2 regions of the Comamonas denitrificans genome follow, and region 2 is predicted to be linked to the other one. Evidence: predicted binding sites of a transcription regulator. Region 2 holds the regulator's gene; the other holds the start of a gene.

What was found. The regulator sigma-54, encoded in region 2, starts transcription at its own class of promoters, with help from an activator protein. The targets are predictions, from matches to a motif close to TGGCANGNAANCTGCTTT.
Positions count from the first base shown of each region.
Region 1: a site for sigma-54 is predicted at 11,496-11,513, ahead of ACFO24_RS13135 (P-II family nitrogen regulator). Genes of this name have one in related genera too.

Region 1 is NZ_JBHSEY010000058.1:10,933-26,682, reverse strand. Features, by position in the region: gene ACFO24_RS13160 (TA system antitoxin ParD family protein) at 1-169, opposite strand, end outside; gene ACFO24_RS13155 (DEAD/DEAH box helicase family protein) at 218-3,199, shown strand; gene ACFO24_RS13150 (glutamate synthase subunit beta) at 3,278-4,741, opposite strand; gene ACFO24_RS13145 (glutamate synthase-related protein) at 4,762-9,459, opposite strand; gene ACFO24_RS13140 (ammonium transporter) at 9,689-11,029, opposite strand; gene ACFO24_RS13135 (P-II family nitrogen regulator) at 11,118-11,456, opposite strand; gene ntrC (nitrogen regulation protein NR(I)) at 11,699-13,210, opposite strand; gene glnL (nitrogen regulation protein NR(II)) at 13,197-14,408, opposite strand; gene glnA (type I glutamate--ammonia ligase) at 14,456-15,750, opposite strand, start outside.
Region 2 is NZ_JBHSEY010000017.1:80,514-96,263, reverse strand. Features, by position in the region: gene ACFO24_RS05530 (THUMP domain-containing class I SAM-dependent RNA methyltransferase) at 1-1,058, opposite strand, end outside; gene rpoN (RNA polymerase factor sigma-54) at 1,109-2,659, opposite strand; gene lptB (LPS export ABC transporter ATP-binding protein) at 2,663-3,451, opposite strand; gene lptA (lipopolysaccharide transport periplasmic protein LptA) at 3,448-4,098, opposite strand; gene ACFO24_RS05510 (thiol:disulfide interchange protein DsbA/DsbL) at 4,204-4,830, opposite strand; gene ACFO24_RS05505 (SPOR domain-containing protein) at 4,903-5,520, opposite strand; gene argS (arginine--tRNA ligase) at 5,545-7,248, opposite strand; gene ACFO24_RS05495 (DUF2214 family protein) at 7,287-7,733, opposite strand; gene ACFO24_RS05490 (LysR family transcriptional regulator) at 7,730-8,662, opposite strand; gene ACFO24_RS05485 (malate synthase G) at 8,966-11,164, shown strand; gene ACFO24_RS05480 (class II glutamine amidotransferase) at 11,296-12,066, shown strand; gene tal (transaldolase) at 12,187-13,146, shown strand; gene pgi (glucose-6-phosphate isomerase) at 13,143-14,744, shown strand; gene ACFO24_RS05465 (creatininase family protein) at 14,759-15,640, opposite strand; gene ACFO24_RS05460 (protein-disulfide reductase DsbD family protein) at 15,698-15,750, shown strand, end outside.

The DNA.
Region 1 (15,750 bases), on a different contig from region 2:
TCAGGCTTTCGGCAATGAAGGAGGCAGGCAGATCGGGGTTGTCCAGCGCGGCGCGGCCCACTTTGGCCCAGAACTCCACCTGTCCTTGGACGGTGCGGAATTCCGCCTTGGCGGCAGCACGGGCGGCATCAACCAGGCTTTCGTCGATACGTACGGAGATGGTGGACATGGCGTTTCCTTTCTTGATTTACCACAATTGTAGGCAAGTTGGCATCTTATGGCTTTGAACAATGATTCCCCTTTGGCGCTTTCTGCCGCACTGACGGCCCGTACCCAGCAGCTTTGCCTGGGCTTGGAAGATGGCGCTGCTGACCTGCTGGAGCTGGTCACACCTACCACCGCTGAACTATTGCACTGGTGGTTTGGCCAGGACATGGTCGATGCCCGCGGTGGTGCAGCTGGCGGGCTGAATTTTCATGCGGGGCAGAAGCAGGCGATTCTGAATGCCATCGTCGCGCACGAGGTGCTGGGCGCAAGCAGTTTGCAGGATTTGTACGAGCAAGCCGCACCCGATGCGCTGCTGGTCGGTACCCGGCTGGTCGAGGTGTCACAACCCAAACACGCGCACCCCAAATACTGCTTCAAGATGGCCACGGGCACGGGCAAAACCTGGGTGCTGCAAGCGCTCTTGATCTGGCAGTTGCTCAACAAGAATGCGGCGCTGGCTGAGGGGCTGGACAACCCACGCTTTACGCGCCACTTCATGGTGGTGGCACCAGGGCTGATTGTGTATGAGCGCTTATTGGATGCGTTCTGTGGAAGATTGATAGCTGGAAGCGCAAGTGGGGAAAGGGATTTTAGCCAATCTGATGTGAAAAAATTTGCCGATTTGTTCATCCCCGAAGCGCACCGTGAAGCGGTGTTTGCCTTTGTGCGCGGCAATGTGTGCGCCAAGCATGAGATTGGTTTGAAGGCCACGGGCAACGGCATGATTGCCATCACCAACTGGCATTTGCTGGCCGAGGGGGATGCGGCTGCGGATGGCGATGGTATTGCGGATGTGCAAGCGCTGGGTGCAGATTTACCCGCCCATGAAGTGGCCGCTGCGGTGTTGCCCCTGGCCCCAGGCCGCGCCACGGGCAACAGCCTGGAAGTGCTGGACCGGCGCTATGCACGCGGCAATGTGCTGGAGTATCTGGCTGCGCTGCCTGAGCTGATGGTGTTCAACGATGAGGCGCACCACATCCACGACTTCAAGCGTGAGGGTGAAGTCACCGAGGTGGAGTGGCAAAAAAGCCTGAGCCGCATTGCCGCACCCAAGGGGCGGCGTTTTTTGCAGGTGGATTTTTCGGCCACGCCGTACAACGACGTGGGCAGCGGCAAAAACAAGAAAAAACTCTACTTTCCGCATATCGTGGTGGACTTTGACCTGAAAAGCGCCATGCGGGCCGGGCTGGTGAAATCGCTGGTGCTGGACCGGCGCAAGGAGATTGGCGCATTGCCGTTGGACTTCAAGGCCGAGCGCGATGAGCGCGGCAACCCGGCGTTGAGCGAAGGCCAGCGCGTGATGCTGCGTGCCGGGCTGCACAAGCTGCGCAAACTGGAAAAGGACTTTGCCACCCTCGACCCCACACGCCACCCCAAGATGCTGGTGGTGTGCGAGGACACCACGGTGTCGCCTCTGGTGGCGCAGTTTTTGACGCAGCAGGAGGGATTGCACGCCGACGAGGTGATGACCATCGATTCGGGCAAAAAGGCCGAGTTGGGCGAAAAAGATTGGGCACCGGTGCGCGAGCGGTTATTCAATGTGGACAGGCACGCTACGCCGCGCGTGATCGTCAGTGTGCTGATGCTGCGCGAGGGCTTTGACGTGAACAACATCTGCGTGATCGTTCCGCTGCGCTCGTCGCAGGCGCAGATTTTGCTGGAGCAGACGATTGGCCGCGGTCTGCGGCTGATGTGGCGCGATGCTGAGTACCACGACCTTAAGCGTGAGAACCGCGAGCGCATCGCTGCCGGGCAGGAGCCAGGCAGCCTGCTGGATGTGCTGTCCATCGTGGAACATCCGGCGTTTCAGTCGTTTTATGACGATTTGCTCACCGAAGGCCTGGTTGGCACAACAGGTGAGGACATGGACAGCGCCTCCAGCACGGGCGATGTGATGGTTGCCGAGCTGCGGGAGGGCTTTGAACCGTTTGACTTTGGTATCCCCTTTATCCTGCGCGAGGCCGACGAGGAACACCACCACACGGCCCTGGACATTACGGCCTTGCCAGCATTTACTGCCATGCCACTGCCGCAGCTGGCGGCCCTGCTGGGCCAGGGCGACACCTTTATTTCGCAGGATTTGCAAAGCGCCACGCTGTTTGGCGATTACCGCGTGGATGGTGCGGTGATGAATGTGGCGGGCTACAACGACTATCTGGCCCGGCTGACGCGGCGCATCAGTCAGGCGCTGTCTGAGCCACTGCCCAAGGGCAACAAAATAGCCACCCATGTGGCCAAGCCGTATCTGCAGGTGCATACGGCGGATTTGACGGGCTGGTTGGACGACTACATTTGGACGCGGCTTTTCCAGACCGACTTCAATCCGCTGGGCCAGAGCCACGGCACAGAAAACTGGCGCTTGCTGTTGCTGCAGCCGGTGGTGGAGCACATTACCAAGGTGTTTGCGCTGGCGCTGCTGGAGGCTGAGGACACGCACACCACAGGCCAGAGCGAGGTGCATGCGCGGCTGCTTAGCGAAACCCCACGCCTGATGGTGCGCGAGGCGCATTCGGTGGAGGTGGGCAAGTGCATTTACACCCGTCTGGGCTGGCCCGCACGCAATGGCGGGCTGGAAAAAGCGTTCATCCATTGGGCACAGGCCGATAGCCAAGTGCTGGCGTTTTGCAAAATCAGCGAAACGCGCCACCCGTTTGCGCGGCTGCGCTATGTGAAGGAAGATGGCCTGCCTGCGTTCTACAGCCCGGATTTCCTGGTGCGCACTGGGGATGCCATTTATCTGGTGGAAACCAAGGCACAGCAGCAGGCCATTCATCCCAATGTGCAGCGCAAGCTCAAGGCCGCTGTGGCCTGGTGTGAGCGCATCAATGCGCTGGAGCCACAGCACCGCCAAGGCTTGCCCTGGCATTACGTGCTGCTGGGTGAGGATGCCGTGCGGCAGTGGCAGGCCAAGGGCTCACGTCTGGCCGAGCTGCTGGCGTTTGCGCGGCTGCGGCCTGCTGCCAGGGCAGACTTGCAGGAGCAGTTGATTTAAAAAAGTCTCTGCAGCATTCCAAGCGCCTTGCCCTGGTGGCTATCCCGCTGCGTGACACTGCTGGATAGCTTGTAGCCCTCAACGCGGCAGCTGGCTGCTGCCCATGAGGAAGGCATCCACGGCGCGGGCGGCTTGGCGGCCTTCGCGGATGGCCCAGACGATGAGCGACTGGCCCCGGCGCATGTCCCCGGCGGCAAACACGCGCGGCACGCTGGTGGCGTAGCCATGGGTGGCATCGGTGCTGGCCTGGGCGTTGCCACGGGCGTCGGTGGCCACGCCCAGCTGGGCCAGCAGCTCGGGCCGGGGGCCGGTAAAGCCCATGGCCAGTAGCACCAGGTCGGCAGGCCAGTGCTGCTCGGTGCCAGCCACTTCGGTCAGCTGCCCGTTCTGCATCTGCATGCGCACGGTGGTCAGGCCGGTGACCTGGCCTTGCGCGCCGTTAAAGGTTTTGGTGGCAATGGCAAATTCGCGTTCGCAACCCTCTTGGTGGCTGGACGAGGTGCGCAGCTTCACGGGCCAATAGGGCCACGTTAGCGCTTTGTCCTCTTGCTGCGGGGGCATGGGCAGCAGCTCGAACTGCACCACGCTGGCCGCGCCCTGGCGGTTGGCGGTGCCAACGCAATCGGAGCCGGTATCGCCGCCGCCAATGACGATGACGTGTTTGCCTTGGGCACTGATGGGGGCGGGCAGGGCCACGCCGGCATTGGCACGGTTTTGCTGCGGCAGGTACTCCATAGCGAAATGCACGCCGGCCAGCTCGCGCCCCGGCACGGGCAGGTCGCGCGAGGTTTCTGCGCCGCCGGCCAGCAGCAGGGCATCGAAGCTGCGCTGCAATTCTTCGGGGGTGACCACGGCCACGCCCTGGGCCAGGGTGGCCGCGTCCTGCACCGCCCCGACCAGGGTGTTGGTGCGGAACACCACGCCTTCGGCGATCAATTGGTCAATGCGTCGGTCGATGTGAGATTTTTCTAGCTTAAAGTCGGGAATACCAAAGCGCAGCAAGCCGCCAATGCTCTCGTTTTTCTCAAACACCGTCACGGCGTGCCCGGCGCGGGCCAGTTGCTGGGCAGCGGCCAGCCCGGCCGGGCCGGAGCCGATGACGGCTACGCGCTTGCCAGTCCTGTGGGCGGCGGGCTGGGGTTGTACCCACCCTTCAGCCCACGCCCGGTCGATGATGGCGTGCTCGATGCTTTTGATGCCCACCGGCTGGCTGTTGATGTTCAGCGTGCAGGCGGCTTCGCACGGTGCGGGGCAGATGCGGCCCGTAAATTCCGGGAAGTTGTTGGTGGCGTGCAGCACGGTGCTGGCGCGTTGCCAGTCGTCTTGGTACACCAAGTCGTTGAAGTCCGGAATCACGTTGTTCACCGGGCAGCCGTTGTGGCAAAAGGGCGTGCCGCAGTCCATGCAGCGGCTGCTTTGCTGGCGGGCCTGTTCGGGGCTGAGGTGCTGCACAAACTCCCGGTGGTGGCGCAGGCGCAGTTCCACGCGCTCGCTGCTTTCCTCGACGCGGGCAAATTCCAAAAAACCTGTGATTTTTCCCATGATGGTGTTCCTTGTTCGGTTCAGGCCAGGGCCGTTTCTTGTGCCGTGGCAGTGCTGGCTTGCTGCGTGCTCAGGGCGCGGCGGTATTCGTGGGGGAAGACTTTGACGAAGCGCGAGCGCACGGCTGGCCATTGCGCCAGCAGCGCGGCCGCCTGGGCCGAGCCGGTGAGCGTGTGGTGCTGTTGCAGCAGGCGCAGCAGCAGGGCCTCGTCCGCCTCGCCCTGGTGCAGGGGGATGCCTGCGGCGATTTGCTCTGCGGCGGGTAGCACGGCATCCAGGGCCACCTGGGCCAGGTTGCAGCGCCCGGCAAAGCTGCCGTCTGCGTCGTACACGTAGGCCACGCCGCCGGACATGCCAGCGGCAAAGTTGCGCCCCGTGGCCCCCAGCACCAGCACGGTGCCGCCAGTCATGTATTCGCAGCCGTGGTCGCCGGTGCCCTCCACCACCGCGCTGGCACCCGACAGGCGCACGGCAAAGCGCTCGCCCGCCACCCCGGCAAAAAAGGCTTCGCCCGAGGTCGCGCCGTACAGCACCGTGTTGCCCACGATGATGTTCTGCGCCGCGTTGCCCTTGAAGTCAGCGTGCGGATGCACCACCAGGCGGCCACCCGAGAGGCCCTTGCCGGTGTAGTCGTTGGCCTGCCCCGTTAAATCGAAGGTGATGCCACGGGCCAGGAAGGCCCCAAAGCTTTGCCCGCCTGTGCCCTCAAATTGCACCTGCAAGCAGCCGTCGGGCAGGCCGTCCGGGTGGCGGCGGATGAGCTCGCCGGAGAGCATGGCGCCGACCGAGCGGTGGACGTTGCGGGCCGACACGCGCAGTTGTTGCGGCTGGCCGTGGGCCAAAGCCACCTGCGCTTGGGCGATGAGCTGCTGGTCCAGGGCGTTTTCCAGCCCGTGCGCTTGCACGTCCACATGGCGGCGCGGCACGTCGGCTGGGGCGGGGGCCAGGGCCAGCACGCGGCTGAAGTCCAGGCCCTGGGCCTTCCAGTGCGCTACGCCTTTGCGGGTGTCGAGCAGGTCGGCGCGGCCGATCAGGTCGTCAAAGCGGCGCACGCCCAGTTGGGCCATCAGGCGGCGGGCTTCTTCGGCCACGAAAAAGAAGAAGTTCACCACCTCTTCGGGCTTGCCCGAGAAGCGCTGGCGCAGCACCGGGTCTTGCGTGGCCACGCCCACTGGGCAGGTGTTGAGGTGGCATTTGCGCATCATGATGCAGCCCGAGACCACCAGCGGCGCGGTGGCAAAGCCGAACTCGTCCGCGCCCAGCAGGGCGGCAATCACCACGTCGCGCCCGGTTTTGAGCTGTCCGTCGGTTTGCACGCGCACCCGGCCGCGCAGGCGGTTCAAGACCAGGGTTTGCTGGGTTTCTGCCAGCCCCAGCTCCCACGGCGTGCCTGCGTGCTTGATGGACGACCAGGGCGACGCGCCCGTGCCGCCGTCGTGTCCGGCAATCACAATGTGGTCGGCCTTGGCCTTGGCCACCCCGGCGGCAATCGTGCCCACGCCCACTTCGGACACCAGCTTGACCGACACATCCGCCTGCGGATTGACGTTTTTAAGGTCGTGGATGAGCTGGGCCAGGTCTTCGATGGAATAAATGTCGTGGTGCGGCGGTGGCGAGATCAGGCCCACACCCGGCACCGAGTGGCGCAGCCGCCCGATGTAGTCGGATACCTTGCCGCCGGGCAGCTGGCCGCCTTCGCCGGGTTTGGCCCCTTGCGCCATCTTGATCTGGATTTGGTCGGCCGAGACCAGGTAGCCCGTGGTCACGCCAAAGCGCCCGGAAGCCACTTGCTTGATCTTGGAGCGCAGGCTGTCGCCTTCTTGCAGGGTGTAGTCCACCTCGACCACATCGCCCAGCACCTCGCTCAGGCGCTTGCCCTTGCGGATGGAAAGGCCGCGCAGCTCTTCGCGGTAGCGCGCCGGGTCTTCGCCGCCCTCGCCGGTGTTGCTTTTGCCGCCGATGCGGTTCATGGCGATGGCCAGATTGACGTGCGCCTCGGTCGAGATCGAGCCCAGGCTCATAGCACCCGTGGCAAAGCGCTTGACGATGTCGGCGGCCGGTTCCACTTCCTCCAGCGGCACGGCCCGGGTCGGGTCGATCTTGAACTCGAACAGGCCGCGCAGCGTCATCTGGCGCTCGCTTTGGTCGTTGATGATGCGGGCGTATTCCTCGTAGCTGTCGTAGCGGTTGGCGCGCGTGCTGTGCTGCAGCTTGGCGATGGCATCCGGGGTCCACATGTGTGCTTCGCCGCTGGCCCGCCAGGCGTATTCGCCGCCTGCGTCCATCAGCGGCTGCAGGGTGGGCTGGCGGGCGTAGGCCGCGCGGTGCTGGCGCAGGGTTTCTTCGGCCACATCGAAGAGGCCAATGCCGCCGATCTGGCTGGCCGTGCCGTGGAAGTATTTGTCCACCAGCGTGGCGTTCAGGCCCACGGCCTCAAAAATTTGCGCCCCGCAGTACGACATGTAGGTGCTGATGCCCATCTTGGACATGATTTTGGACAGGCCCTTGCCTACCGCCTTGATGAAGTTGGCCTGCGCCTTTTGCGGCGTGGTGCCCAGGCTGGGGGCCAGGTGCGCCAGGGTTTCCAGCGCCAGCCAGGGGTGGACGGCCTCGGCCCCATACCCGGCCAGCACGGCAAAGTGGTGTACCTCGCGGGCGCTGCCGGTTTCCACCACCAGCCCGGCGGCGGTGCGCAGCCCTTCGCGCACCAGGTGGTGGTGGATGGCCGACAGCGCCAGCAGCGCCGGAATGGCGATGCGCTCAGCGCACACACCCCGGTCGGTCAGGATCAGGATGTTGCTGCCCGTTTGGATGGTTTGCACCGCCAGCGAGCACAGCGAGGCCAGCCGCGCCTCGATGCCGTCGGCCCCCCAGGGCGCGGGGTAGGTGATGTCGATCTCGCAGCTGCGCAGCTTGCCGCCGGTGTGCTGCTCAATCTGGCGCAGCCGCGCCATGGCCCCGGCATCGAGCACCGGCTGGCTCACCTCCAGGCGCAGCGGCGGGTTCACGGCGTTGATGTCCAGCAGGTTGGGGCGTGGGCCGATGAAGGACACCAGCGACATCACCACCGCCTCGCGGATGGGGTCGATGGGCGGGTTGGTCACCTGCGCAAACAGCTGGCGGAAGTAGTGCGTCAGCGGCTTGCTGCGCTGCGAGAGCACGGCCAGCGGCGCATCGTTGCCCATGGAGCCGATGCCTTCCTCGCCGCTCAAAGCCATGGGCGTGAGCAGCAGCTGCAGGTCTTCTTGGCTATAGCCAAAGGCTTGCTGCAGGGGCGGCAGCGTTGCCGGTGCCAGGCCGGGGGCTGCGTCCTGGGCCGGGATGCCGTCCAGGCGCACGCGCACGTTGTCGATCCACTGCCGGTAGGGGCGGGCGTAGGCGTATTGGCGTTTGAGCTCCTCGTCCTCGACGATGCGGCCTTGCTCCAGGTCGATCAAAAACATGCGCCCCGGCTGCAAGCGCCATTTGCGCACGATGCGCTCCTCGGCAATCGGCAGCACGCCCGCTTCAGAGGCCAGCACCACCAGATCGTCGTCGGTGACGATGAAGCGCGCCGGGCGCAGGCCGTTGCGGTCCAGCGTGGCACCGATCTGGCGGCCATCGGTGAACACCATGGCCGCGGGGCCGTCCCACGGCTCCATCATGGAAGCGTGGTACTCGTAGAAGGCGCGTTGCTGCGCATCCATCAGCGCGTGCTGCTCCCAGGCTTCGGGGATCATCATCATCACCGCCTGGGCCAGCGGGTAGCCGGCCATGACCAGCAGCTCCAGCGTGTTGTCGAAGGTGGCGGTGTCGGACTGGCCTTCCATGGTGATGGGGTAGAGCTTGGCCAGATCGTCGCCCAGCACGGGCGAGCGCATCACGCCCTCACGCGCCCGCATCCAGTTGAAGTTGCCCTTGACGGTGTTGATCTCGCCGTTGTGCGCCACCAGCCGGTAGGGGTGGGCCAGCGGCCACGAGGGAAAGGTGTTGGTGGAAAACCGCTGGTGTACCAGCGCCAGGGCCGAGACCACGCGCTCATCCTGCAAATCCAGGTAGTACTGGCCCACCTGATCGGCCAGCAGCAGCCCTTTGTAGATGACGGTGCGACACGACATGCTGGGCACGTAGTACTCGGCGCTGTGCGTCAGCTGCAGGCCGGTGATGCGGGCCGAGGCCGTTTTGCGGATCACGTACAGCTTGCGCTCCAGCGCATCGGGCACCAGCACATCACCGCCCCGGCCAATGAATACCTGGCGGATGATCGGCTCGCACAAGCGCACGGCCGGCGACATGGGCAGCGCGGTATTCACCGGCACATCGCGCCAGCCCAGCAGCACCTGGCCTTCGGCGGCAATGGCACGTTCCAGCTCTTGCACGCAGGCCTGGCGCGAGGCCGCCTCTTTGGGCAGAAAAATCATGCCCACGCCGTATTCGCCGGGCGGGGGCAGCTGCACGCCCTGGCGGGCCATTTCGGCGCGGTAGAAGGCATCGGGGATTTGAATCAGCAGCCCGGCACCATCGCCCATCAGCGGGTCGGCCCCCACAGCGCCCCGGTGGTCCAGGTTCTCCAAAATCTGCAAGCCCTGCGCCACGATGGCGTGGGAAGCACGGCCTTTCAAGTGGGCGACAAAACCGACACCGCAGGCATCGTGCTCGGCATTGGCGTACAGGCCCTGGGCGTGGGCGCTGTGGATTTCTTCGGGGGTCGGTAAAACCGTCTGGATCGTCTCGGTCATAGCAGGGCCACTTTGTTGGTGCGAAGGGAAAAGGGGTTCTCTCGGTGATAAGCAAACACCGTGCCAAGTTGAAGCAGTACCCACCTCCCCCTGGGGCGGTGCGCAGGGGGGCGTGCTGCAGCGCCGCCGTACCCCCTGCCATGCACCAAAAAAGAGCGCCCATGCCCCATATTGGGCATGGGCGCTGTGCTGCGCTGCGCCGTTAAGCACGGCGCTGCCGCGTCAGGCATCAGGACACATAGGCCCGCTCGCCATGCACGGAAATGTCCAGACCCCGGCGCTCGTCTTCTTCCGAGACGCGCAGGCCCACCAGCAGGTCAGCCGCTTTGAAGCACAGGAACGAGGCCACCGCGCACCAGACCACGGTGATGAGCACGCTCTTGCACTGCACCCACACTTGCGCGGCCATGTTGAAGCCCTCTGGCTCCACCCCACCCAGGCTGGCGGCGCAGAACACGCCGGTCAGAATGGCCCCCAGAATGCCGCCCACGCCGTGGATGCCGAAAACGTCGCACACATCATCGGCTTTCAGCAGGCGCTTGAGGCCCGACACGCCCCACAGGCACAGCGGCCCGGCCACCAAGCCCATGGCGATGGAGCCCATCGGCCCGACAAACCCGGCCGCCGGGGTGATGGTGACCAACCCCGCCACCGCCCCTGAGGCCGCCCCCAGCATCGAGGCCTTGCCTTTGTGCAGCCCCTCGGCCACCAGCCAGGCCACGGTGGCTGCGCCAGTGGCCAAAATGGTGTTGATGAAGGCCAGCCCGGCAATGCCGTTGGCCGCCCCGGCCGAACCGGCGTTGAAACCAAACCAGCCCACCCACAGCAGCGAGGCCCCCACCATGGTCAGCGTCAGGCTGTGCGGCGGCAGCGCCTCCTTGCCAAAGCCGATGCGTTTGCCGGTCATGTATGCCCCCACCAGCCCAGCCACGGCGGCGTTGATGTGGACGACGGTGCCGCCGGCAAAATCCAGCGCTCCATCTTCGGCCAGCAGGCCGCCACCCCAGACCATGTGCGCCATGGGGATGTAGCTCAGGGTGAACCACAGCACCGAGAAGATCATCACGGCCAAGAACTTCATGCGCTCGGCAAACGCCCCCACGATCAGCGCCACGGTGATGGCGGCAAAGGTGGACTGGAAGGCCACGAACACGTATTCAGGAATGGTGCCCAGCGTGGCCGAGAGCGTCTCCGGCGTGATGCCGGCCAGGAACAGCTTGTCAAAACCGCCGTAAAACAGCCCTGTGCCGCCGAAGGTCAGCGAAAAGCCGTAAATGGCCCACAACACGGTGATCAGCGCAAAGATGGTGAACACCTGCGCCAGCACGGACAGCATGTTTTTGCTGCGCACCAAGCCGCCGTAGAACAGCGCCAGGCCGGGGATGACCATCAGAATCACCAGCATGGTGGAGGTCAGCATCCACGCGGTATCGCCCGCGTTGAGGCTGGCTGCGGCTTCCAGGGCCGGGGCGGCCGCTTCTTGGGCGAAGGCCCTGGGCGCAGCCGTTGATAAACCCAGGAGCAGGCCCAGGGGCAGGCCTGGTGCGATGGCAGGAAGTGATTTTTTCATGTCAGTCTCTTGCAGAAAAAGGGTGGCAAAAGGGGGGCAAAAAGGGATGGCAAAAGGGAGGGCTCGCCGCTGGGGGCAAGGGGGCGCTCTACAGGGCTTCGGGGCCGGTTTCGCCGGTGCGGATGCGCACCACCTGCTCCAGCACGGTGACGAAAATCTTGCCGTCGCCGATCTTTCCGGTGCGGGCGGCGTTTTCGATGGCCTCGATGACCAGCTCAACCTGGCTGGCCTCGACGGCGGCCTCGACCTTGACCTTGGGCAGAAAATCGACCACGTACTCGGCCCCCCGGTACAGCTCGGTGTGGCCCTTTTGGCGGCCAAAGCCCTTGACTTCGGTGACGGTGATGCCCCGGATGCCCAGGTCTGAGAGCGCCTGGCGCACCTCGTCGAGCTTGAAGGGTTTGATGATGGCGGTCACGATCCGCATAGTGCGCTCCTGGTGTAGGGTGAATGAATACCCAGCAGGTAAGCACAAGCCGTGCCAGAAATGAAAAGTTTGAGTGTTTTTGGCACTTTGCGCTTATAGGTAAAGCGCTTACAGCTATTATTTTTATTATTTTTGGGGCTGGGCCTGTGGTGGCTTCGTCCCGTTATTGTGCGTGGGGGTGGGAGGGTGCCCGTTTTTGGCCCCTGCCAGGGCCGGCACCGGGGCCGGCCCTGGGGCGGTTGTCAGCTGTCTTCGTCGTCGCTGTGGTTGTCGCTGTCGCCGTCGTGCTCGCTGGCGGCAGCCGCTTCCAGGCCCAGCTCCTTGATTTTGCGCGTGAGCGTGTTGCGGCCCCAGCCCAGCAGCTGGGCCGCATCGCGGCGGCCGCCGGCCGTGTGGCGCAGGGCGGTGGTGATCATGATGCGCTCAAAGGCGGGCAGTGCCTGCTGCAGCAAGTCGCCCTGACCCTGGCGCAGGGCGTTGCCGGCCCATTGGCCCAAGGCGTGTTCCCAGGTGATGGGGGCGGTGCCTGCGTTGTCTGCGTTGCCCGGCAGCCCTTCGGCGGCGGCCTTGGGGGCTTGCTGCACGTCCAGGGGCAGATCGCTGAGGTGAACCTCCCGGCTGGCCGCCATGACGGTGATCCAGCGGCAAACGTTCTCCAGCTGGCGCACATTGCCCGGCCAGTCCCATTGCGCCAAGTGCTGCTGCACCTGGGGTGAGAGCGTGCGCGGGGCCATGCCCAGCTCGCGCGCGCTTTGCTGCAGGAAAAAAGCGGCCAGGCGGGGGATGTCCTCGCGCCGCTCGCTCAGGGTGGGCAGCTGGATGCGGATGACGTTCAGGCGGTAGAACAAGTCCTCGCGAAAGCGTCCTTGGCGCACCAGCATCTCCAGGTTTTGGTGCGTGGCGGCAATGATGCGCACATCGGCACGGATGGCGGTGTGCCCGCCCACGCGGTGAAAGCTGCCCTCGGACAGCACGCGCAGCAGGCGCGTTTGCGCCTCGAGTGGCATGTCGCCAATCTCATCGAGAAACAGCGTGCCGCCCTGGGCCTGCTCAAAGCGGCCTTGGCGCTGGGCGGTGGCCCCGGTGAAGGCGCCGCGCTCGTGGCCGAACAGTTCGGACTCGATCAGGTCGCGCGGGATGGCCGCCATGTTCAGCGCAATAAAGGGCGCGGCGCGGCGCGGGCTGTGGCGGTGCAGGGCCTGGGCGACCAGCTCTTTGCCGGTGCCTGATGCGCCATTGATGAGCACGGTGATGTGCGACTGCGACAGCCGACCAATGGTGCGAAAGACTTCCTGCATGGCGGGCGCTTCGCCAATCAAACCGTCGGTCTGGATGTCCGCCGAGGCGGTGGCGCTTTGGTTGTCCAGGGCTGCGCGGGCCTCGCGGGCGTGCGCCAGGGCGCGGCGCACCAGGGCCACGGCCTCGTCCACGTCAAACGGTTTGGGCAGGTACTCAAAGGCGCCGCCTTGGTAGGACTGGATGGCGCTGTCCAGGTCGGAATGCGCCGTCATGATGATCACCGGCACCTGCGGGCAGGTCTGGCGCACCTGGGCCAGCAGGCCCAGGCCGTCCATGCCGGGCATCCGGATGTCGGTCAGGATGGCGCTGGGCGGGGCTTTGGCCAGCTTGGCCAGGGCGGCTTCGGCGCTGTCAAAGACGCAGGTGTGCAGGTCGGCTTGGGCCAGTGCCTTGTCCAGCACCCAGCGGATGGATTGGTCGTCGTCAATGATCCAGACAAGCTCAGGGCTGGGCATGGGAATCTCCTGGCACAGTGCCATCGTTGGTGGGAGGAAAGGGCACCAGAACTTTGAAGATGGTCTGCCCCGGCTGGCTCTCGCATTCGATCAGGCCGCCGTGCTGCTGCATGATGGCCTGGGCAATGGGCAGCCCCAGGCCGGTGCCCTGCGAGCGCCCGGTGACCATGGGGTAGAACACCGTCTCGCGCAGCTCGGTGCTGATGCCGGGGCCGTTGTCCTCGATCTCCACCTGGCACAGCAGGGCGTGGCAGCGCGTGCCGATGGTGAAGCGGCGCAGCACGCGCGAGCGGATCAGCACGCGCGGCGGCAGTCTGTCGGCAGCCTGGTTGGGGGGCATTTCCAGCAGGCATTGCACGGCGTTGCCCATGATGTTGAGAAAGACTTGGATCAACTGGTCGGGATCGGCCCAGACCTCGGGCAGGCTGGGGTCGTAATCGCGCACCAGTTGCACGGCATCGCCCGCTTCGGCCTGCAGGATGCGGCGCACGCGCTCCAGAATTTGGTGGATGTTTACCCGCGCAAAGGCCGGGGGCTGGCGGGCACCCAGCATCCGGTCGGCCAGGGCGCGCAGGCGGTCGGCCTCGTGGATGATGACGGCGGTGTATTCGCGCAGCTCGGCGCTGTCTAGTTGGCGCTCTAGCAGCTGCGCGGCACCGCGAATGCCGCCCAGCGGGTTTTTGATCTCATGCGCCATGCCGCGCACCAGGGCGCGGGTGGCTTGGTTGGTGGTGAACAGGCTGTCTTCGCGGTTGTTGTGGATCAGCCGGTCCAGCGGGTGCAGCTCCACCAGCAATTGTTGGCCCCCTGGGGTGTCCGCCTGTTCCGGGGCGGCCGGGGCGGTGCCCAGTGTGGCGGGCAGGGGGGTGACGGTGTAATCGGCCACGGCCAACTGCATTTCGCCCGCACCCAGCAGCCGCGCTTGGCGCTGGGTGTAGGGCTGCTGGGCGTGCAGTGCCAAATCTAGGTTGGCGGCGGCGCTGCCGTCGGCATCGTCCAAAAACGTGCTGAACGCCTGGTTGCGCAGGCGCGACAGGCCGGTGGCCAGCAATTGCTCGGCCGCATGGTTGGCGTACTGGATGCGCAATTGCGCATCCAGCAGCAGCACCGCGGTGGCCAGATGGGCCAGCGCGGGCATGGGCCCGGTCAGGCACTCGCTGGCCGTGGCAGCAGGGGTGGGGGCAGCGGTATCGTTCACGCTTTCTCTGGTGTGGGGGAAGGAAAAGGGCCGCTGCCGCGCATCCTTTACAGGCTGTAGTACAGGTCGAATTCAACCGGGTGTACGGCCTGGCGCAGGCGGGTGACCTCGTCCATTTTGCAGTCGATATAGGCCTGCAGCATGTCTTCGGTGAAAACTCCGCCTTCCAGCAAAAAGCGATTATCGGCCTTGAGTGCGTCCAGCGCCTGCGCCAAGCTGTGCGCCACGCGCGGGACGTTGGCCGCTTCTTCCGGGGGCAGGTGGTAGAGGTTTTTGCTCATCGCGTCGCCCGGGTGGATGCGGTTGCGGATGCCGTCCAACCCGGCCATCAGCAGGGCCGAGAACGCCAGGTAGGGGTTGGCCAGCGGATCGGGGAAGCGGCATTCGATGCGCTGCGCCTTGGGGCTGGAGGTGTGGGGGATGCGGATCGAGGCCGAGCGGTTGCTGGCCGAGTACGCCAGCATTACCGGCGCTTCATAGCCGGGCACCAGGCGCTTGTAGCTGTTCGTGCCGGGGTTGGTAATGGCGTTCAGGGCGTGGGCGTGGTGGATGATGCCGCCGATGTAGAACAGCGCCAGCTCCGACAGGTTGGCGTACTCGGTGCCAAAGAACAGGTTCTTGCCGTCCTTGAACAGCGACTGGTGCACGTGCATGCCCGAGCCGTTGTCGCCCACCAGGGGTTTGGGCATGAAGGTGGCAGTCTTGCCGTGGGCGTGGGCGGTGTTGTGGATGCAGTATTTGAGGATTTGCACCTCGTCGGCCTTGTTCACCAGGGTGTTGAAGGCCACGCCAATTTCGCACTGCCCGGCATTGGCCACTTCATGGTGATGCACCTCGATCTTCAGGCCCATGGCCTGCATGGCGTTGCACATGGCCGTGCGCACGCCGTGCAGCGAATCGACGGGGGGCACCGGAAAGTAGCCCCCTTTGACGCGCGGGCGGTGGCCGGGGTTGTGGCCGCCCATGTCCTGGTTGTTCGCCCAGGCACCTTCGGCAGAGTGGATCTGGAAGCTGGCACTGTCCATCTGCGTTTGCCATTGCACTGAATCGAAGATGAAAAATTCTGGCTCCGGCCCAAAGTAGGCGGTATCGGCAATGCCCGTGGAGCGCAGGTACAGCTCGGCCCGCCGGGCGATGGAGCGCGGGTCGCGGGCGTAGCCCTGCATGGTCGATGGCTCCAGCACATCGGCGCGCACGATGACGGTGGGCTCTTCGGCAAAGGGGTCGAGCACGGCGGTCTGGTCGTCGGGCAGCAGCACCATGTCTGAGGCTTCGATGCCCTTCCAGCCGTGGATGGACGAGCCATCGAACATCTTGCCGTCTTCAAAGGCATCGGCCTGCA
Region 2 (15,750 bases):
AATTCCACACCATCTTCGGTCTGGGCGCTTTCGCGGCCCATGCGTTCTACCGCGTCCATGCGCTGCGCGGCATTGCGGCCAAAGCTGCCGGCGGCGGCAATGCGCTCGCCATAGGGCGGGTTCAGCAGCAGCACGCCGGGTTGCGCGCAGGGGGGCATGCGCTGCAGGGCATCGCCGCCGCGCAGCTCAATGGTGTCCAGCACGCCGGCGCGTTCGGCATTGCGCTGGGCAAAGTCCACCATGCGGTGCGAGATGTCAGAGCCATAGATGGGCACCGGGCTGGTGTCCAGAATCTGCGCCTCGGCCTCGTCGAGCATGCCTTCCCAGACGTGGCGCTGAAAGGGGATGAGCTTTTCAAACGCAAAGCGGCGCAGGATGCCGGCCGGAATGCGCCGGGCGATCTGCGCCGCCTCGATCACCACCGTGCCGCTGCCGCAGCAGGGGTCGTACAGCGGCTGGGGGTGGTCGCCGTGCGGGTTCCAGCCGGTGGCGGCGATCATGGCGGCGGCCAGGGTTTCTTTCAGTGGGGCATCGCCCGTGTCTTCGCGCCAACCGCGTTTGAACAGGGCTTCGCCCGAGGTGTCGATGTACAGCGTGGCCGTGTCGGTGGTCAGGTGCAGGTGGATGCGCACGTCCGGGTGGTGCGTTTCCACGCTGGGACGCACGCCACCGCGCTTGGCACGAAAGCGGTCGGCCACGGCATCTTTCACGCGCAGGGCGGCAAAGTTCAGGCTGGTCAGCGGGCTGTGCTGGGCGGTGACCTCGACTTTGAAGGTGCGCTGCGGGTCAAACCACACTTCCCAGGACACTTGGCTGGCGGCGCGGTACAGGTCGTTTTCGTTGCGGTAGTCCTGCAGCGCCAGCTCAATCAGCACGCGCTGGGCCAGGCGGCTGTGCAGATTGAGCTGCAGCACATCGCGCCAAGCACCGCGCACCATGACACCGCCCCGGCCCACGAGCAAATCCTGCCCGCTGGCACCGGTAATGGTGTGGACCTCATCGGCCAAAAAATCTTCCACGCCAGCGGCGCAGGGCAAAAATAAATGCAGTTGGTTCATAAGTGGTGCGAAGGATAGCGCCGCGTCGTTGGCAAGAGCGTTGGCGGGCTTTAAACCGTTTTGCGCAAACTGGTGGCCGGGATGTTCAGCGCCTCGCGGTACTTGGCGACGGTGCGGCGGGCGCATTCGATGCCTTGGGCGGCCAGAAGGTCGGCGATTTTGGCATCAGACAGGGGTTTTTTGGGGTTTTCTGCCGCAATGAGCTGGGCAATGACCGTTTGCACGGCGGTGCTGGAGGTGCTGCCGCCGGTATCGGTTTGCACGCCCGAGCTAAAAAAGTAGCTGAATTCAAAGGTGCCTTGCGGCGTGGCCATGTATTTGCCATTGACGGTGCGGCTGATGGTGGAGGTGTGCAAGTCCAGGGCCTGCGCCACTTCGCGCAGCACCAAGGGGCGCATGGCGACGGGGCCGTGTTTGAAAAACCCCGCTTGCTCCTGCACGATGGCCTGGGCGACGCGCAAGATGGTGTCAAAGCGCTGGGCGAGGTTTTTCACGTACCAGCGCGCCTCTTGCAGCTGGCTGTGCAGGCCGGCGTAGCTGGCATGGCTGCGCTGCCCGCGCAGGGCCTGGGCGTAGAGGGCGTGGACGTTCAGGCGCGGCAGCACTTCGGGGTTGAGCTGCACCTGCAGGCCCTGGCCGCTGGGGCGCACCAGTACGTCGGGGATGAGGCGTGCCTGGGCAATGGCGGCAAAGCGCCGGGCGGGGTTGGGTTCGAGTTGGCCAATCCAGCGCAGGGCCAGGGCGATGCGCTCCGGGGGGGCGGCGCAGTGCTGGGCCAGGGTGCGCACATCTTTGCGGGCCAGCAGGGGCAGTGGCTGCTCGCACAGTGCCAGGGCCAGCTGGTACAGGGCGTGGTCGGCATGGGCCGGTTGCGCTTCTTGCGCCCAGGCGTGGCGCAGTTGCAGGCGCAGGCATTCGGCCACGTTGCGGGCACCGATGCCGGCGGGCTCCATGCTTTGCAGCAGGCCCAAGGCCAGCTGCAGGTGGTGCATGAGGGTTTGGCGGGTTTCTGCCGCGCTGGGGGTTTCGGCTTCTGTGGCTACCTCGGGCAGCAGGGCGTGCGCCAGTTCGGGCAGGTCGCCATCGAGGTAGCCGTTGTCCAGCAGGTTGCCGATCAAAAACTCGAGCGCAGCCCGTTCGGCCGGGGCCAGGCGCAGGTTGCTGGCTTGTTCTTGCAAATGCGCTTGCAAGCTGGGGGCGCTGGCGGTGAAGTCGTGGGGCAGGGCCTGTTCGCTGTCGGCGTTGGCGGGCGCGGGGCCGGGGGGTGCATCGTCCCAATCGAAGGCGGAGAGGGAGTCGCCCTCCCAACTGAGTGCTTCTAATTCAGGAGCTTCTTGCGCGCTTTCTGATTGGTTATCAGGGGTATTAAATTCTGAATCGCTGGATATATCAGCGCTTACAGCTTCTTTTTCAGGAGTGGATGGGGCGGTGGCCTCGGCCTCTTCCAATTCTAAAAAAGGGTTGTCCAACACCCGTTGCTGCACTTCTTGCTGCAGCTCCAGGCTGGACAGCTGCAGCAGGCGCAGGGCTTGCTGCAATTGCGGGGTCAGCTGCAGCTGGATGCCGGGGCGAATCGAGAGATGCGGTGCGGCCCCGACCATGGCTTACATGCGGAAGTTGTCGCCCAGGTACACCCGGCGCACTTCGGGGTTGTCCACGATGGCTTGCGGCGTGCCGTGGGTGAGCACCGTGCCCTCGCTGATGATGCAGGCGTGGTCGCAAATGCCCAGCGTTTCGCGCACGTTGTGGTCGGTGATCAGCACGCCAATGCCGCGCGCTTTGAGAAAACCGATGATGCGCTGGATCTCGATCACGGCAATCGGGTCGATGCCGGCAAAGGGCTCGTCCAGCAGAATAAAGCGCGGGTGCGTGGCCAGGGCGCGGGCGATTTCCACGCGCCGGCGCTCGCCGCCGGACAGGGCCAGCGCCGGGGCATCGCGCAGGTGCTCGACGTGCAGCTCTTGCAGCAGACTGGTCAGCTGGCGCTCGATCTCATCTTTGGCCAGGGGCTTGCCAGCGGCATTTTTTTGCAGCTGCAGCACGGCGCGGATGTTGTCCTGCACATTGAGTTTGCGAAAAATCGAAGCCTCTTGCGGCAGGTAGGACAGGCCCAGGCGCGCGCGTTGGTGCATGGGGCTGCGGGCGACCGATTGGCCATCAATCAGCACATCGCCGCCATCGCTGCGCACCAGGCCGACAAGCATGTAAAACGAGGTGGTTTTGCCCGCGCCGTTGGGGCCAAGCAGGCCGACCACTTCACCGCTTTTGACGGTGAGCGAGACATCTTTGACCACCTGGCGCTTGCCATAGGTTTTGGCCAGATTGCGCGCTTGCAGGCAGCTAGTGGCGCTGCTGAGCGCAGCCAAAGAGGGTTCTTGCGGCTGCTGCGTCATGGTTCTTGCGGAGCGGTCAGTTGCGGGGTGGCTTGCAGCCTTGCGCCCGCTGCGGGCGTGCCGGCCGGGCTGGCTGAAGGGGGCGCTTTGGGGGCCAATACCGCCCGCACCCGGCCACCGCTGCTGCTGCCGGGCTTGTTGCCCGCTTGCGGTGTTTGGCTGTCCACGGTGAAAACATCGGTCAGGTTGTTGTACGTGATTTGCTGGCCGGTAATGTCATCGCTCAACTTGCCGCCGGTATAGCGGCGCAGCTGGGCGCGGCGAATCAGGCGCACATCGTCTTTGCGGCCATCGTATTCAATGACTTCGGCCTCGCCCTCGACAAACTCCTCTGGCGCACCGGGGGCGGTATCGCGCTTTTGGCGAAAAAAGGCGCGTTTACCGCTGGCGGCAGTGACCACACCATATTGGTAGCCCTGCGGGTCTTGGCGCACATCGAGTTGCGCCCCGCGCAGCACGATGGAGCCTTTGGTCATCACCACATTGCCGGTGAACACGCTGGTTTGCTGCAGCTCGTCATGGCGCAGGGCATCCGATTCGATGTGCATGGGCTGGTCACGGTCGGCCCGCTCGGCGTGGGCGGGCAGCACCATGGCCGCCGCAAAGGTCAGCGGCAAGAAAGAGAGGAGGGTGGGCAGGCGCTTCATAAATTAGGCATGGTTTTTGCGTGTGATTGTAGTCACCCTGCAGCAGCAACAACAAAGCCCGCCGAAGCGGGCTTGGGCAGCCGTGACGATGGGTTCAAGCACGCTTTACGTGCGTTTGCGCTCTTGCTCAATCAGTTGGTTGGTGATTTGAATCATGCGCTCAAAGCCGCCGGCCATCGAGCCATCGGTGTAGTAACGCCCAGCAATGCCCATGGCCGGGGTGCCTTCCACCTGGTACTGGTCTTGCAGTTGTATGGCCTGGCGCACCTGGGTGGCCACGCTAAAGGATTGGTAGGCGGCTTCAAACTTGGCGCGGTCCACGCCTTGCTCGGCCACCCAGGGGAAGAGAACCTCGGGTTGGTCGAGGCGCTTTTTCTCATCCTGAAAGGCTTTGAAGACTTTGCCGTTCAAGGCTTGGGCCTGGCCCAGGCTTTCCAGGGCGTAGTAAATGCGCTGCAGGGGCTCAAAATTTTTGTTGAACCCGACGTGCACCAAACGCACGCTGACATCTTTGGCGGCGGTCTTGCGCCACGCTTCAAAGACAGGGTCAAAATTTTTGCAGTGCGAGCAGCCGTAAGAGAAGAACTGCACCACCTCGATCTGGCCTTTCGGGGCCAGCACCGAAGCGGGTTGCTTCAACGTGGCGTAACCGCTATTGGCCTGGGCGGCGAAAGAAAAAACACTGGGGACTGCGCCCAGCAGGGCCAGTTGGGCAAATTCACGACGTTTCATTCAAGGTTTCTCCAAAATAGTGCCCCGCTAAGAGTGGGGGGCGGGCAATCGGTTCCCGCCCGCGTGGCGTGCTTACTGGTGAATGCGCACCAAGGCGGCATCGATGCCGGTGTCGCCCAGTTGCTGTTTTAAGGCTTCGGCCTCGCTGCGCTGGGCCATGGGGCCAATGCGCACGCGGTACACGGGGCGGCCGTTTTGTTCGCGTTCGCTCACGCGGGCTTGCTGGCCGATCAGGCCCAGTTTGGCGCGTTGGGCATCGGCATCGGCCTGGCTGCGAAAGGCCCCCACCTGCACAAAGTACACAAAGCCGTCCGAGGCGGCCGCTTTGGCTTTTTCGGCTGCTTCGGCCTTCTCTGCTTTTTCGGCCTTGGCAATTTGGGCCTTGGCCAAGTCCCCTAAAGGATCATTCGACGCTGTGGCCTGGGCGGCAGGGGTTTCGGTGGGGGCGACCCCTTCGGGCTTGACCTCCACGGGCGCAACCGGTGGAGGCGTGACCTTGCCGCCCAAGGCGGTATTGGGATTCCAATCGGCTTGCGGCATCCGGGGGCTGGCGGTTTTGTCCCCATCCATGGTGAGAAACGGCACCGGAATTTTGCTGACGTACACCGCCACGGCAAAGGCGGCGCCCAAGCCCACCAGCAACCCCAGGATAAAGCCCAGGATGGTGCCGCCTCGTTGTTGTTGTCGCATGCAGCGCTCCTTGAAGTTGTGGCTTTACATGCGCTGGGGCGCAGACACCCCCAGCATGGCCAGCCCATTGGCCAGCACCTGGGCGGTGGCCGCCACCAAGGCCAGGCGCGCGAGTTTGACGGCCTCGTCATCGACCAAAATGCGCTCGGCATCGTAGTAGCTGTGGTACGCCGAAGCCAGCTCGCGCAGATAAAAGGTCACATCGTGCGGCGCATTGCCCTGGGCGGCAGCGGTGAGCATTTCGGGGTACTTGGCCAGCAGCAGCATCAGCGCCTGGGCCTGCTCGCCGTGCAGGGGGCTCAAGTCCACCTCGCGCAGCGCTGCCAGGTCGTAGTCTTCACGCCAGCCGCGCAGCACCGAGCAGATGCGGGCATGTGCGTACTGCACGTAGTACACCGGGTTGTCGTTGTTCTTGGCCACGGCCAAGTCCACGTCGAAGGTGTATTCGGTATCGGGCTTGCGGCTCAAAAGGAAGAAGCGCACGGCATCCTTGCTCGTCCACTCGATCAAATCGCGCAGCGTCACGTAGCTGCCCGCCCGCTTGCTGATCTTCACTTCTTCACCATTGCGTACCACGCGCACCATGGTGTGCAGCACGTAGTCGGGGTAACCGGCGGGAATGCCCACCTCGGCCGCCTGCAGGCCCGCACGCACGCGGGCGATGGTGCCGTGGTGGTCGGTACCCTGAATGTTCACCACCTTGGTAAAGCCGCGTTTAAATTTTTGAATGTGGTAGGCCACATCAGGCACAAAGTAGGTGTAGCCACCATCGCTTTTGCGCATCACGCGGTCTTTGTCGTCGCCGTAGTCGGTGGATTTCAGCCACAGCGCGCCGTCTTGCTCGTAGGTCTTGCCGTTGGCGATCAGGCGCTGCACGGTGGCTTCGACGTGGCCGTTGGTGTACAGGCTCGATTCGAGGTAGTACTCGTCGAACTTGAGGTTGAACGCCTGCAGGTCTTTGTCTTGTTCGTTGCGCAGATAAGCCACGGCGAACTGGCGGATGTTGTCGTAGTCTTCCACATCGCCATTGGCGGTGAACTCGCGGTCATCGGCCTGCACGGTTTCCTTGTTCAGGAAGGCCTGGGCGATGTCGGCAATGTAGTCACCGTTGTAAAAATTCTTGGCCAGCGGGTTGTCGGCGTCGGTGGGCCAGCAGTCGTCGCCGGGCTTGAAGCCCTTGGCGCGCAGCTGGGTGGATTTGGTCAGCGTGTCGATCTGCACGCCCGCGTCGTTGTAATAGAACTCGCGGTGGACGTTCCAGCCTTGGCTGGCGTACAGGTTGCAAATTGCATCGCCCAGCGCCGCCTGGCGGCCATGGCCCACGTGCAGCGGGCCGGTGGGGTTGGCCGAGACAAATTCCACCAGAATTTTTTCGCCCCGCTCGGGCTGCTGGCCAAACTTGTCGGCCTGGCCCAGCACTTCGCGGATCACTTCCTGCTTGGCGGCGGGTTTCAAGCGAATGTTCAGAAAGCCGGGGCCCGCAATTTCAATGGCATCCACCCACTGCTGAAAGGCGGGCGTGGCCTCCAGCGCGGCCTTGAGCTGCTCGCCCAGGGCGCGCGGGTTGAGCTTGAGCGGCTTGGCCAGTTGCATGGCCGCCGTGCAGGCATAGTCGCCGTGGGCCGCCACTTTGGGGTTTTCAAAGGCGGCGCGGGTGCCCGCACCGGGGGAGAGTGTTTCTAGCTCGCCAGCCAGGGCTGCGAGCAATTGCTGTTTGACTAAAAGCATAGGGGCGCAATTTTACGTGTGTCTGGGGCGGTGCCTGCTCACCACCCGCGTGCCCAAAATACGGCAAGCACGGCGATGAAGGGCATGATGTGCGTGTGCAGCATGATGGCGCTGCGCAGGCGGTTGATCTCGTGGCTGCTGGGCAGTGTGCCGTCGGCATCCAAGGTGCGCACCCAGCGGCGGATGGTGAAACTGGGCCGCGCCACAATCACCAGGGTGATGAGCACCAGGGTCATCTTGACGTGAAACAGCGGCTGGCCAACATACCACTGCCAGCCTTTGATGCCCCAGACCACCCGGGCCACGCCCGATAGCAGCAGCACGGTGACCGAGGCCAGGAAAATCCAGTCCAGGCGCAGCAGGCGGCGCACCACGGCAGCGTTCAGCCATTCTTGCCGGCACAGCGCCGCTTGGCTGGAGGAGAACACCACCATCGCCAAAATCGCCACTAGGTGCAGGCTGGCCAGTACAGATTCCAACATCATGCGATTACTCCTTGGCGCCAGAATTCGGGGCGCTCATAGTGCATTTTTAAAAAATCAATCCACAGCCGCACGCGCAGTGGCATGTGTTTGCGCTGCGGAAACACCATGTAAATCCCATTGGGCGGGGCGGCAAAGTCTTCCAGCAGCGGCACCAAGCGCCCGGCGGCGATGTCGGTATCGACCTCCCAGGTGCTGCGCCAGGCAATGCCCCAGCCGTCCAGGCACCAGTCGTACAGGACTTGGCCGTCGGTGCAGTCCAGGGGGCCGCTGGGCTTGATGTAGGCCACATCGCTGCCGCCTTCGGGGCGCGGCAGGCGAAAGGCCCAGCCCCGGATTTGCGAGGCATCGCTGGACAGGGTCAGGCAAGCGTGCTGCGCCAGCTCTTGGGGGTGCTGCGGGGTCCCACGCCGGGCCAGATAGTCCGGGGCGGCCACGCACAGGCGGCGGTTGTCGGCCAGGCGCACGCTGATCAGGGACGAATCGGGCAAATCGCCCACGCGCACCGCGCAGTCGTAGCCCTCGGCGGCCAAATCCACCACCCGGTCAGAGAGGTTGAGCGAGATTTTTACCTCGGGGTGCAGGGCGTAAAACTTGGGCACCAGCGGGGCCACGTGGCGGCGGCCAAAACCGGCCGGAGCGGTAATGCGCAAATGCCCAGCGGCTTTTACGCCCCCGGCGGAAACGCTGGCCTCGGCATTGCTGACATCGGTGAGCAGGCGCTGGCAGTCTTCCAAAAAAGCACTGCCTTCGTGCGTCAGGCTGATGCGCCGGGTGGTGCGCACCATGAGTTTCACGCCCAGGTGCTCCTCCAGCGCATCCAAGCGCCGCCCCATGATGGCCGGGGCCACCCCCTCGGCCTTGGCGGCAGCGGTCAGGCTGCCTTTGGTGGCGACCGAGACAAACGACTCAAAAGCTTTTAATTTATCCATAAACAGCACGCAAATGTGCAAAAAATGAGAGTGAAATATAGCCAAAACGCAATACCAGAAAGCGGTACCAGCTATTAAAAGCGCAATGCTTTACCCCTCTGGCACAGGGCGTTGCCAAGGGGGGCAGTGTCGGCCGTCTTTGCATAAAAGTCATGAGTTTCAGGATATTCAGGCGGTTTATTCCTTTTCGCATTTCTAATACAGTGCGCTGTGAAGCGCTCTTCCCCTGCCCTGGCGCTGCCCAGTGCTGCGCTGGCCAGGGTCGCCCTCGCGGATTTTTGGTTTTTTTGACAAGGGATTTCCATGACTGCTCGTATTCCTGCGCACAGCCTGCAAGTGGCTGACGTTCTGCACCAATTTATCAACACCCAGGTGCTGCCGGGCACCGGCCTGGACGCGGCCGCTTTCTGGCAGGGGTTTGATGCCCTGGTGCGCGATTTGGCACCGAAAAACGCCGCCCTGCTGGCCGAGCGCGAGCGCCTGCAAAAAGAGCTGGACACCTGGCACCAGGCCCACCCCGGCCCGATTGCCGACATGGCGGCTTACCAGCAGTTTCTGACCCAGATTGGCTACATGGTTCAGCCCCCCCAGGGCGTGCAGGCCACCACCGAAAACGTGGATGCCGAGCTGGCCAGCATGGCCGGCCCGCAGCTGGTGGTGCCCATCATGAATGCCCGCTACGCCCTGAACGCGGCCAATGCCCGCTGGGGTTCGCTGTACGACGCGCTGTACGGCACCGATGTGATCAGCGACGAGGACGGGGCGCAAAAAGGCCCGGGCTACAACCCGCTGCGCGGTGCCAAGGTGGTGGCCTTTGCCCGCAACTTTTTGGACCAGGCCGTACCCCTGGCCCAAGGCTCGCACCGGGATGCCAGCGGCTACCGCGTGGAAGGCGGCCAGTTGGTGGTGGCGCTGCAAAACGGCAGCACCACCGGCTTGCAAGATGCCGCCCAGTTTGTCGGTCACCAAGGCGAGGCGGCCGCCCCCACCAGCGTGTTGCTGGTGAACAACGGCCTGCACATTGACATCCTCATCAACCGCGCCACCCCCATTGGCCAGGCCGATGCGGCCGGCGTGGCCGATGTGGTGGTGGAGGCGGCCTTGTCCACCATTTTGGACTTGGAAGACTCGGTGGCCGCCGTGGATGCCGACGACAAGGTGCTGTGCTACAGCAACTGGCTGGGCATCCTTAAGGGCACGCTGACCGAATCCTTTGAAAAAGGCGGCAAAACCGTGACCCGTGGCCTGAACGCCGACCGCGTTTACACCGGGGCCAACGGCCAGCCGGTGACGCTGCACGGCCGCTCGCTGCTGTTTGTGCGCAACGTGGGCCATTTGATGACCAACCCCGCCATCCTGTGGGGCGCAGACCACCAAGAAATCCCCGAAGGCATTTTGGATGCGGTGGTCACCACGGCGATTGCCATCCACGACCTGAAGGGCCACGGGGCCAACGGCATTCGCAACTCGCGCACCGGCAGCGTCTATATCGTCAAGCCCAAGATGCACGGCCCGGCGGAAGTGGCCTTTGCCAACGAGCTGTTTGGCCGCGTCGAGCAGCTGCTGGGCCTGCCGCAAAACACGGTCAAGCTGGGCATCATGGACGAGGAGCGCCGCACCTCGGTGAACCTCAAAGCCTGTATCGCCGCCGCCCCGGCCCGCGTGGCCTTTATCAACACCGGCTTCCTGGACCGCACCGGCGACGAGATGCACACCGCCATGCACGCCGGCCCCATGATCCGCAAGGGCGACATGAAAACCAGCGCCTGGCTGGCCGCCTACGAAAAGAACAACGTGCTGGTGGGCCTGACCATGGGCCTGCGCGGCCGCGCCCAGATCGGCAAGGGTATGTGGGCCATGCCCGACCTGATGGCCGCCATGCTGGAGCAAAAAATCGGCCACCCCAAAGCCGGGGCCAACACCGCCTGGGTGCCCTCGCCCACCGGGGCCACGCTGCACGCGCTGCACTACCACCAGGTGAAAGTGGCCAGCGTGCAGGCTGAGCTGGAAAAAATCAGCGCCGATACCGAACGCGCCAACATCCTGGCCGACCTGCTGCAAGTGCCCGTGGCCAAAAATCCCCAGTGGACCGAGGCCGAGAAGCAGCAAGAGCTGGATAACAACATCCAGGGCATCCTGGGTTACGTGGTGCGCTGGGTCGATCAGGGCGTGGGCTGCTCCAAGGTGCCAGACATCAACGACATCGGCCTGATGGAAGACCGCGCCACGCTGCGCATCTCCAGCCAGCACGTAGCCAACTGGCTGCTGCACGGCATCGTCAGCGAGGGCCAGGTGCGTGCCACCTTTGAGCGCATGGCCGCCAAGGTGGACCAGCAAAATGCCGGCGATCCGCTGTACCAGCGCATGCATGACCGCTATGACCAATCGGCCGCCTACCAAGCCGCTTGCGATCTGGTGTTCAAGGGCGTGGAGCAGCCCAGCGGCTACACCGAGCCGCTGCTGCACGCCTGGCGCTTGAAAGTGAAAGCCGCCGCCCAGTGAAGGCATAACAACGCCTAAACGGCCACCGCCAAAACGCCCAAGGCACCCAGACAATGCGCTGGGTGCCTTCTTTTTTTACCTACACTGCCAGTTTCACAGGGTTTGCGGGAACGAGGAAGAAGTCAAAAGCTATGTGCCAACTGCTTGGAATGAATTGCAACACGCCCACCGATGTGCGCTTTAGTTTTTCGGGCTTCAGCCAGCGCGCGGGCAACACCGGCGACCACACCGATGGCTGGGGCATCGCCTTTTTTGAGGGCAAAGGGCTGCGCCAGTTTGTCGATCGCGAGCAGGCCAGCACCTCCCCCATTGCGCAGCTGATTCGCAACTACGCGATCAAAAGCGAGAACGTCATCGCCCACATCCGCAAGGCCACCCAAGGCCAGGTGGCGCTGGAAAACTGCCACCCCTTTGTGCGCGAGCTGTGGGGCTTTAATTGGGTGTTTGCCCACAACGGCAATTTGGTGGACTTTGCGCCCAAGCTGCACAGCCATTTTTACCCCGTCGGCACCACGGACAGCGAGCTGGCCTTTTGCTGGATCATGCAAGAGCTGGCCAAGTCCCACGCCGGCATGCCCACGCTGCACGAGTTGAGCATCACCTTGCAGGACTTGGCGCGGCGCATCAGCCCGCACGGCACGTTTAATTTTTTGCTCTCCAATGGCCAGGCGCTGTGGGCGCATGCCACCACCGACCTGTGCTTTATCGAGCGCCGCCACCCCTTTGCCACAGCGCATTTGAGCGATGAGGATGTGAGCCTGGATTTTTCCACCTGCACCACCCCGGACGACCGCGTGGCCGTGATCGTGACCGCTCCGCTGACGAAGAACGAAACCTGGACCCCGTTTGAGAAAGGGCGCATCCATCTGTTTGAACATGGGCGCTTGGTAGCACTGCAATAAAAAGAGCTGTTTGCGCTTGAATAACGTGGATTTAATGCTTTAAGCGCTAAAAATTCATTGAAGTAAAAGCGCAAGCAGCTATTTTTTTAAGATTTATTCATCGCTTTTTGGGAACCCCTTATGAACCAACTGAACGCGTTAAAACAAGTCACCACCGTGGTGGCCGACACCGGCAATTTTCAGCAACTGGCGCAGTACCGGCCCCAGGATGCCACCACCAACCCCTCGCTGATTTTGAAAGCCGTGCAGCAGCCGCAGTACGCGCCGCTGTTGCACGAGGTGGTGCAGCGCTTTGCCGATGCGCCCCTGGACGACCTGATGGACCGCCTGCTGGTGCGCTTTGGCTGCGAGATTTTGGCCGTGGTGCCGGGGCGCGTTTCGACCGAGGTCGATGCCCGCCTGTCGTTTGACACCAACGCCACCGTCACCCGCGCCCAGCGCCTGATCGAGCTGTACCAGGGTGCGGGCGTGCCGATTGACCGGGTGCTGATCAAAATCGCCGCCACCTGGGAAGGCATCGAAGCGGCCCGCCTGCTGGAGCAGCAAGGCATTCACACCAATCTGACGCTGCTGTTCTCCAAAGTGCAGGCCATTGCCTGCGCCCAGGCCAAGGTGCAGCTGATCTCGCCCTTTGTCGGGCGCATTTACGACTGGTTTAAAAAACAAGCGGGCAGCCAGTGGGACGAGGCCGCCATGGCCGGGGCCAACGACCCCGGCGTGCGCTCGGTGCGCGAGATTTACCAGTACTACAAGCGCTTTGGCATCACCACCGAGGTCATGGGCGCGAGCTTTCGCAACGTGGGGCAAATCGTGGCGCTGGCCGGGTGCGATTTGCTCACCATCGCGCCCGAGCTGCTGGCCCAGTTAGAAGCCAGCACCGCGCCGGTGCTGCCCGCCCTGGATGCCCAGGCCGCGCGGCAGCTGGACATCGCCCCCGTGCACTACGACGAGGCCAGTTTCCGCTTTGCCCTGAATGAAGATGCCATGGCCACCGAAAAGCTGGCCGAAGGCATTCGCGCCTTTGCCGTCGATACGCGCAAGCTGGAGGATTTGCTGCGCCAAGCCGGGGCCGGCGCATGAGCTGCAGCGCCTCCCCCGCCTGGGCGGCCTTGGTGGCACATTACCAAGACGACATGGCGCACTTCAATCTGGCCCAGGCGTTTGCCAGCAACCCGCAGCGCCTGGCCCAGCACAGCCAGCAAGCGCCGCACGTGTACGCCGATTTGTCGAAAAACTTTTGCACCACCCAGACGGAATCCTTGCTGCAGGCCTTGGCGCACGACTGCGGCTGGCAAGCGCGGCGCGATGCCATGCTGGCGGGCGAGCCGATCAACACCACCGAGGGGCGCGCCGCCATGCACTGGCTGCTGCGCATGCCGCGCGATGGCGGGCAGCTGCGCCAGCACCCGGTGGTGCAGGCCTGGCCCCAGGCGCAGTGGGACACCCTGGCCGCCGCGCACGACACCTTGAATGCCATGCTGGCGCTGGCCGAGCAGGTGCGCGCCGATCGCCAGATTACCGACATTGTGAATATTGGCATTGGCGGCTCGCACCTGGGGCCCGAGGTGGTGGTGCAGGGGCTGGAGGATTGGGTGGATGCGGGCAAGCGCTTTCACTTTGTCTCGAACGTCGATGGGCATGAGCTGGGCCATGTGCTGCGCCAAGTGCGGCCTGAATCGACGCTGTTTTTGATTGCCTCCAAATCCTTCACCACGGCCGAGACCATGCTCAACGCCCACTCGGCCCGCGAATGGTTTTTGCGCCAGGGCGGCTGCGCCCAGCCCTCGGCTGCGGTGTCGATTGCCCAGCACTTTGTGGCGCTGACCACCAATGTGGCGGCAGCGCAGGCGTTTGGCATCACCCGCTGCCTGGAGTTTTCGGACTGGGTGGGGGGGCGCTTTTCGCTGTGGTCGGCCATTGGCCTGCCGATTGCCATTGCCATTGGGCAGGAGCAGTTTCGCGACCTGTTGGCCGGGGCGCACGCCATGGATGCGCACTTTTTCAATGCCCCCATTGGGCACAATTTGCCGCTGCGCCTGGCGCTGCTGGACATTTGGTACCGCAATTTTTGCCACCTGGGCAGCCGCTGCATTGCCCCCTACAGCCATGGCCTGCGCCGCCTGGCGGCGTATTTGCAGCAGCTGGAGATGGAGAGCAACGGCAAGCGCGTCACCCACGCAGGCCAGTGCCTGACCACGCCCACGGCCCCCATCGTCTGGGGCGAGCCGGGCACCAATGGCCAGCACGCCTTTTTTCAGCTGCTGCACCAAGGGCAGGATGTGGTGCCCGTGGAATTTATTGTGGCCCGGGGCGGCGGCAAATACCTGGGGGCGCACCAGCACAGCCTGGTCATCAACGCCATTGCCCAGGCCCAGGCGCTGATGCTGGGCCGCCACGGCGTGAGCGCCCACCAAGATTGCCCGGGCAACCGGCCCAGCAGTTTTTTACTGCTGCAGCAGTTCAATCCGGCCTCGGTCGGGGCCTTGATCGCTTTGTATGAGCACCGTGTGTTCAGCGCTGGGGCGATTTGGGGCATCAACAGCTTTGACCAATGGGGCGTGGAGCTGGGCAAGCAACTGGCCCAGCAACTGCGCCAGCGTGAGGAGCAGGGCGACTGGGATGGCGTGGATGCCTCCACCCGCGACCTGATGGCGCAGCTGGGGCCGGCGGCGGCTTAGATCGTGAACACGTTCTAATACGCCGGGCCCACGGTATCCAGCGGCAGTTGGTGCATTTCTTGGAGCAACTGCGCCAAGCCCTGCGCCGCAGCTTCGACCAGCGCCTGCCCGCGCTGGGCATCGGCGGCGGCGGCATTGCCCGCTGCCCCGGCGGGGTTGTAGTCCTGCATGGCCCAGCCCAGTTTGGCGCTTTTGCCGTTGCCCAAAATGGCAAAACGCTGGGCCCGCGTGGCGGAGGTGGAGGCAAAATTTTGCGCCCGCGCCATCTGCACTTGTTCAGGGGCCAAATGCAGCAGCATGGAGGTTTCAACCTCGCCCGCGTGGACACCAAAGCGGTGCTCATGGGCGCTGAAGGCCGCGTGTACCTCTTGCGGCAGCGGCAGATTGAACCAGCTGCAGTGAACCACCAGCAGGCCATGCTGCTGGCGCAATTGCCGCGCCACGATGTCCATGCTGCTGACGTTGCCGCCGTGGGCGTTAAAGAGCAGCAGTTTTTTCACCCCGGCGCGGGCCACGCCTGCGCCAATGTCGCCCCACAGCGCCAGCAAGGTGGCCGGTTGCAGGCTCAAGGTGCCGGCAAAGGCCTGGTGCTCCCCACTCAGGCCAATGGCCTGGGTGGGCAGGGCCAGGGCCGGAACGTGGGCGGGCAGCTGCGCCAGGGCGGCGGCCACCAGGCCCTCGGCCAGCGCGGTATCGACGCGCAGGGGCAAGTGCGGGCCATGCTGCTCGGTGGCCCCCAAGGGCAGGACGGCAATGGTCTGGGCGGCCAGGCCCTGGGTTTGCGCCAGCGCAAAGTCGTGGGCCGTTACCTCGGCCCAATAGCGGCTGGGCCAGCGGGGCAGGGTAGATTCAGCGGGAAAATGGGCGGAAAAATCCGCAGAGCAATCGGTGGACATAGTCCCCGCATTATTGATCTGGGGAACCACCCCCTCTTGCCTTAACTCGAAAACCAGATGTCTTCTGTGCTCCCCTTGCCCCCGGTTTCTTTTTTGTGGCGCTGCTGGCT